DNA from 2 places in the Brevibacillus sp. HB1.3 genome. Region 1 is predicted to be linked to the other one. Evidence: riboswitches for the same ligand, from Rfam matches in the RefSeq annotation. Region 1 holds a riboswitch; the other holds the start of a gene.
The links. Region 1 has a riboswitch for cyclic di-GMP ahead of yfmT (benzaldehyde dehydrogenase). Riboswitches for the same ligand answer to the same signal wherever they lie in the genome.

Region 1 (3,210 bases):
GAATCGCGTTGGTGATCACATCCCCTTCCTGGAGTGGATCACCTGGCTTTACCTGCAGAGCAAATGTTTGGGCAGGCACATTGCGCAATAGCTTTTCCGTGTCGTAGACCCCAATGGTAATGTCATCGTTGAGCAAATCATTTAAATAGGGAGCAACCTTGATGAAAGCCTCGAGAAGTTCTGCATTTTTCCCCTTTTCGGAGGCTTCTGTTTCATTCCATCCTTCGTATCCGTTCATGACCCTCTTCACCTCTATCTTTTGCTAGCATTAGTACGGAAATTGACGCTTTTTGTGCTGAACCGAAATCCATTTTAGCGTAGTAAACTCTTCTAGGCTCCATTGACCATTCAAGCGTCCCAATCCGGAATGCTTTTCACCGCCGAACGCCACAATTGGTTCGTCATTGATCGTTCCATCGTTGATATGAATCATGCCCGTCTCAATGCGCTTGGCCATCTGGGCACCTCTCTCCAGATCGCGGGTATGAATCGCCCCGGACAATCCAAAGGGTGTCTCGTTCGCCATGCGAATTGCTTCTTCCTCGGAAGCAAACGACATGATGCAAACAGCAGGACCAAACAACTCTTTGGATGCAATCGACATGTCTGTGGTCACTCCTGTCAAAACAATCGGCTCGACCACGTTTCCTTTCACTTCCCCTTTCAGTGCAGGAACGGCTCCTTCACGTATCGCCTCATCGACCGTTGCCATCAGGTTGGCGACTTGCCGTTGATTGATAAGTGGACCGATTACCGTGTCTGGATCATTTGGGTCGCCTACCTTGAGTCCAGATACTTTTTCCACATACAGATCAAGGAATTTATCGTATACATCTTGGTGAACCAGAACCCGGTTAGCCGACATGCAAATCTGACCTTGGTGGGTAAAGCGGCTGAATACGGCTGCATTGACGGCATACGTAAGATCCGCATCCTCCAAAACAATCAGGGCACTGTTGCCACCTAGCTCCAAAATCGCCTTCTTGAAATGCTTCGCTGCCACTTGCGCGATATGGCTTCCTACTTGGCTAGAGCCTGTAAACGAAAGGATGCGCGGAATCGGGTGGGAGACAAATCCATCGCCAATTTCAGCAATATCCGTTACAACGACGTTGATCAAGCCTTTGGGCAGACCTACTTCTTCAAAAATTTTCGCGATGAGAGTCCCACCCGTGATTGGCGTGTGCTCATGCGGTTTGAGGACGACACCGTTACCCGCGCCAAGAGCTGGAGCTACGGACTTCATCGACAAATAGAACGGGAAGTTGAACGGACTGATGACGCCGACAACTCCTGCGGGAATCCGATACAAGCGATTTTCCTTTCCGTCTACGGGAGAAGGGAGAATTTTTCCTTCCATGCGTACCGGGAACGTAGCCGCCTCTCGAATAATATCCTTCACAAGCCCGATCTCAAAAAATGCCTTCAGTCGGGTTCCACCTAGTTCACGAATGATGATCTGAATGATTTCTTCTTCATGCTCTTCGATAAAGCGAACAGCACGCTCCAACATTCGGGATTTGGTATAGGCATTCACTTCATCCCACTCTTTTTTCGCGCTGGCTGCCGCCTTGTAAGCCGCGTCGATATCCTCCAGATTTGCCATTTTGAATTCTGCGATGACTTCCCCGTTGTAAGGGTTGATATCTTGCAATGTCTTCGCGCCAAGTCCGTCGCGCCACTCCCCATTGATGTACTGCTTGTCCAGTGTTTGAAGGATTGACATGCTACAACCACTCCCTTTTGTAAAATAAATAGGCCCCTTTCGCATGAAAGGAGCCGTAAAACTAAAACAGCAAAATACACTGCTCGTTGGCAACCCGGCTGCCATCGTAACGTGTACATTAGGCCCGTGGCTTTGCGTCCCCACTTTTCAATGGGTTTGCCCATTCATAGCGAATGCTGATAGGATTTTGTCGAAAAAAGGAAAGATATGGAGAAACCTACTTTGATTATAGTACTCCATTTCGAATAGTCAAACGTTAACATGTAAATATTTCGTGAAAGGAAAGAACAAATATCAAAAAGTCCGCATCGCTTGGATACGGACTCCTGATTTTTCTTCCTCATGATCACAATAACTTTTTGACATCCTTTACGCTCGTCGCGAGCATTTGCTCTACCGCGTTGGCGTCTCTTACGTGCTTGGTCATGCCTTCATTCAGCTCATCCAGCAAGCCCTTTGCCTCACTTACCTGCTGGGACACATCGTCAGCAAAACGCTTTTGATGCGCGATGATTTCCATCACACCCGCCACTTCGACGTTCAGTACCTGGAAAGCGTTCGCGATCTGATCCGTCTTCTGTGCAGCATCCTTGCTGATGGAAAGTCCATTTTTGATCGCACTGCTGCTTTTTTCACTGTTGGACAATGCTTCTTTGATTTCTTCTTGAATCTTTCCGATTAATTCTGCAATCGTCTTGGTCGAGTTCGCTGTCATCTCTGCCAGCTTCCGTACTTCATCTGCTACCACAGCAAAGCCTCGGCCTTGTTCCCCCGCACGTGCAGCTTCTATCGCTGCATTCAGAGCGAGAAGGTTAGTCTGATTCGTAATGTCGCTGATTACCTTGACAATACTCGTAATTTCCGAAGAACGCTCTTCCAAGCGGCTCATGGACTTGGACGTATGAACCGATTCTTTGTCGAGCAGGCTCATGACTTCCACAACGTCCGTCATAGCCTTCTTGCCTTCATCTGCACGCGCTACCGACTGTTTACAGATGTCTGTCAGGCGCTCTCCTCGAACCGACAACTGGTTCGCAGATTCATCATCCCGCTCATTAATGGCCTGGATATTCTCTACGGCACGCTTCATCCTCGTCACCAATCGCACCATTTGATCGGAATCGGCGTTCATCGCTTGGTCTGAAGCAAGGATTGCACCCATCTGTTCGTAAAGACCGCGAAGCTCATGTTTCCATACGTCTTGCTGTCCTGTCATTGTGGTTGTGGTGGTTGTGGCTGTCGTCGCTGCTGTCTCTTTTTCTGCCAGGCCTTTGTCTTTTTTCCAAAACATCCGCTTCCCTCTCCTTTGTACCCATCAATTGTCACCTCGGCGGCTATATACGCGGGACTCGATTATTCCCGGATGTTGTTTCGCCAAGCTCAGCAAGTTTTCCAAGAAATAATAGTGACCCTCCAAGAGCTCCACGTCTTTACGCTCAAAATGCTTCACCTGCAAATACTGCTGCATTTCCAAAGCATAGCGC
Region 2 (3,210 bases), on a different contig from region 1:
TCGCCAGCACGTGCTGCCTCAATCGAAGCGTTCAAGGCAAGCAAATTAATTTGCGAGGTCAACTGACTGATCGTATCGAGAATGCCTTCGATTTCTTTGGAGCGATTGTTGAGCTGCTCGATGGCTACAGTCGCCTTCGAAGTTCCCTCACCAATGCTTCCCATCTGGCGAACTGCCTGCTCTACCACAGCAGTCCCTTGCTCAGCCTGCTCTGTTGCGATCTGGGCAGCCTCAGAAACATGTGCAGACGTCTCCGCGATTTTCACGATGCCCGCTGCCATGTCAGTCATCGACAATGCGACTTCCTGCGAGCTAGATGCCTGCGCCTCTGCTCCCTCAGAAATCTGTGCGATAGACAAGCCGATTTGGTTGATGTTTTCCGTCGCTTGTTTAATGCCTGCGGATACTTCCTGACTAAAGCGCTGAACTTGATCAGACGACAGTGATACGTCTTCGATCAAATTTTTCAAGTGTGATACCGTCTGGTTAAAGTCACGGGACAGAACCGCAATCTCGTCTTTTCCGTCAACCGTTACGGTCTCTTTCAAATTCCCCTGCGCCACTACATTTACTGCGTGATTTAGACGCTCAATTGGTTTTACCATGCGTACAGCCAAGAAATAGATGAGGACGACCCCAAGCGCCAATACGATGAGGGAAATAACCGTCAATCGGACTAACAGTTGATCGACAGGTGCATGCAGCTCCGCTACGGGCGCAGTGATGTATATCCCCCAGTTCAAATTGGTTGGCGCATAGGAAGCAAATCGCTCTGTATTCTCGTATTCGTATTGGGCGATTCCATGATTCCCTTGCTTGATATCTTCAAAAGCAGTCTGAAGTGGAAGAATACCCATATTAAGAATGGATTCCTTCAGAATGTACTCGCTATTCGGATGATAAATAAATGTTCCTGTTTTGCTTACTAAAAAGGCGTAACCTAATTCGCCGAATTTCTCCTCAGACACCTTTTTTTGGATCTCATTGATTGGAATCGTAGAACCGATGTAACCGTATTGACGATTGTCCTTCATCAATGGAACGACCAGTGTCACGATGTTATTCCCTGTCCGCTTCGAAATGACTGGCTCAGAGACAACGACCTTCCCTTCCCCTTTGCTAGCTTCCTTAATATGCGGACGATCCGAGATGTCGGTCACTTCACCCTTGAAATTGATCACTTTCTTACCGCTTAAGTCATGCGAAAAGAAGAACGTCTCAAACTCGGGGTTTTTCTTTTGGGCTTCTTGAATGAGTTTCAGGTCTTGTTCGACATTTTGATCTGCCGACATCAACCCTCCTATCGCTCTTACAATCTCAATTTTCTCTTGAAAGAAACCATCGATACGAATCGAGAGATTGCTAGCTGACAGCTCAGCTTCTTTGTCCAGGCTGTTTGCCAAAAGGTTGGAAGCACTCCAATAGCTTGCACCGCAAACCGTACCCAAACTTATTACCAATAGCAGGCACAAAACGATAATTAGCTTATTCTTCAAACTATTTTTCATACCGAATCCCTTCTCCCTTCTCTTTTTTCAACAAAAAAAAGACTGCCCACCGACAGCCCATCATGACTACGGTATGGCAACCCGGCTGTCCTAGCTGCGAAAGTCATTTGACCTTCGTCCTTAGACCCGTGGCTTTGCGTCCCTGCCTTTCAGCAAGTTTGCCTTTGTCATTCCTTGTTGGTTTTCAATTAAGTTCACTTTTTTCAATCTCACCTTTCATTTCCCATAACTTTCTGCGAATAAACCTCAAAATGGAAAAAAAGCTGACAACCTTTTACAGCTGTCAGCTTTTTGTCACACTTTTTGATTAGCTTAATCCAATCACTTGACCATCCTCGTCTACATACAACGATTCCGCAGCCGGCTTTTTCGGAAGGCCCGGCATGGTAACCAAGCTTCCGGTCAGTGCCACGATAAAACCAGCTCCTGCTGATATGCGCACTTCGCTCACATGTATCGTGAAGTCTACAGGTGCCCCCAACAGATCAGCACGATCCGTAAAAGAGTAAGGTGTTTTCGCCATGCATACAGGCAGATGGGACATGCCCATTTCTTCTACCTTTTGCATCGTTTTTAATGCTAACGGCGAAAAGACAACTCCTGATCCACGGTATACTTCTTTCACGACAGTCTCGATCTTGTCTTTCATGCTGAGGTCTTCCTCATACAAGAATCGGAAGGACGAAGGCAGCTCTGCTGCTCGAATTACTTTTTCAGCCAGCTCGACACCGCCTGCTCCTCCTTCTGCCCACACTTTAGAGAGCGCTGCTTCGGCTCCAGCCGCTTGACACAGCGCAATGACAGCATCAATCTCTGCTTGGGTATCTGTCGCAAAATGATTGATGGCCACCACTGCTGGCACACCAAACTTCTGTAGGTTTTCCAGATGTCGCTTGACGTTTTCGAAGCCTTTTTCCAGAGCAGACAAGTTCTCCACCGCCAAGTCCGGTACTTTTACCCCGCCGTTGTATTTCAACGACCGAACCGTAATGACCACGACAGCAGCCGATGGAGTCAGACCTGCTTTTCTGCACTTGATGTCAAAAAACTTCTCGGCCCCCAAGTCGGCACCAAATCCAGCCTCTGTTACGACGTAATCTGCCAGCTTCAAGGCCATTTTGGTTCCGATCACACTGCTGCACCCATGCGCGATATTGGCAAAAGGTCCGCCGTGAATGATGACCGGGGTTCCTTCGATTGTCTGTACGAGATTGGGCTTGATGGCTTCCTTCAAGAGAACGCACATCGCATCGACCGCGTTGATTTCTTCCGCCCGTACAGGCTGATCATTGAAATCGTAGCCAATAATGATATGGTTCAACCGCTCGCGCAAGTCTGCTAGATTCTCACTCAAGCATAAGATCGCCATGATTTCCGACGCGGTCGTAATCATGAAGCCATCCTCACGCGTCATTCCATTGCCTTCACCCATACCAACCACGATGTTTCGCAGTGCGCGGTCGTTCATGTCCATAGCTCGTTTCCAAACGATTTTCTTTGGATTGAGTCCGCGCGGATTGCCATGGAAAATATGATTGTCGATCATCGCTGCCAACAAGTTATGTGCAGCTGTAATCGCATGAATGTCCCCTGTAAAATGCAGGTTAATTTCATCGGCCGGGAGAATTTGTGCCTGGCCGCTTCCCGTTGCGCCTCCTTTGATCCCCATGCAAGGACCCAAGGACGGCTCGCGAAGTGCTGC

Region 2: it holds a riboswitch for cyclic di-GMP, as region 1 does, so the genes downstream of both, HPY31_RS06240 (methyl-accepting chemotaxis protein) here and yfmT (benzaldehyde dehydrogenase) in region 1, are expected to answer to the same signal.

Annotation. Positions count from the first base shown of each region.
Region 1 covers NZ_JABMIT010000006.1:249,863-253,072, forward strand. The annotation lists gene HPY31_RS16325 (methyl-accepting chemotaxis protein) at 1-238, opposite strand, end outside; gene yfmT (benzaldehyde dehydrogenase) at 269-1,726, opposite strand; cyclic di-GMP riboswitch class I at 1,812-1,897, opposite strand; gene HPY31_RS16335 (methyl-accepting chemotaxis protein) at 2,073-3,017, opposite strand; gene HPY31_RS16340 (hypothetical protein) at 3,042-3,210, opposite strand, start outside.
Region 2 covers NZ_JABMIT010000002.1:337,581-340,790, forward strand. The annotation lists gene HPY31_RS06240 (methyl-accepting chemotaxis protein) at 1-1,508, opposite strand, end outside; cyclic di-GMP riboswitch class I at 1,581-1,681, opposite strand; gene HPY31_RS06245 (formate--tetrahydrofolate ligase) at 1,816-3,210, opposite strand, start outside.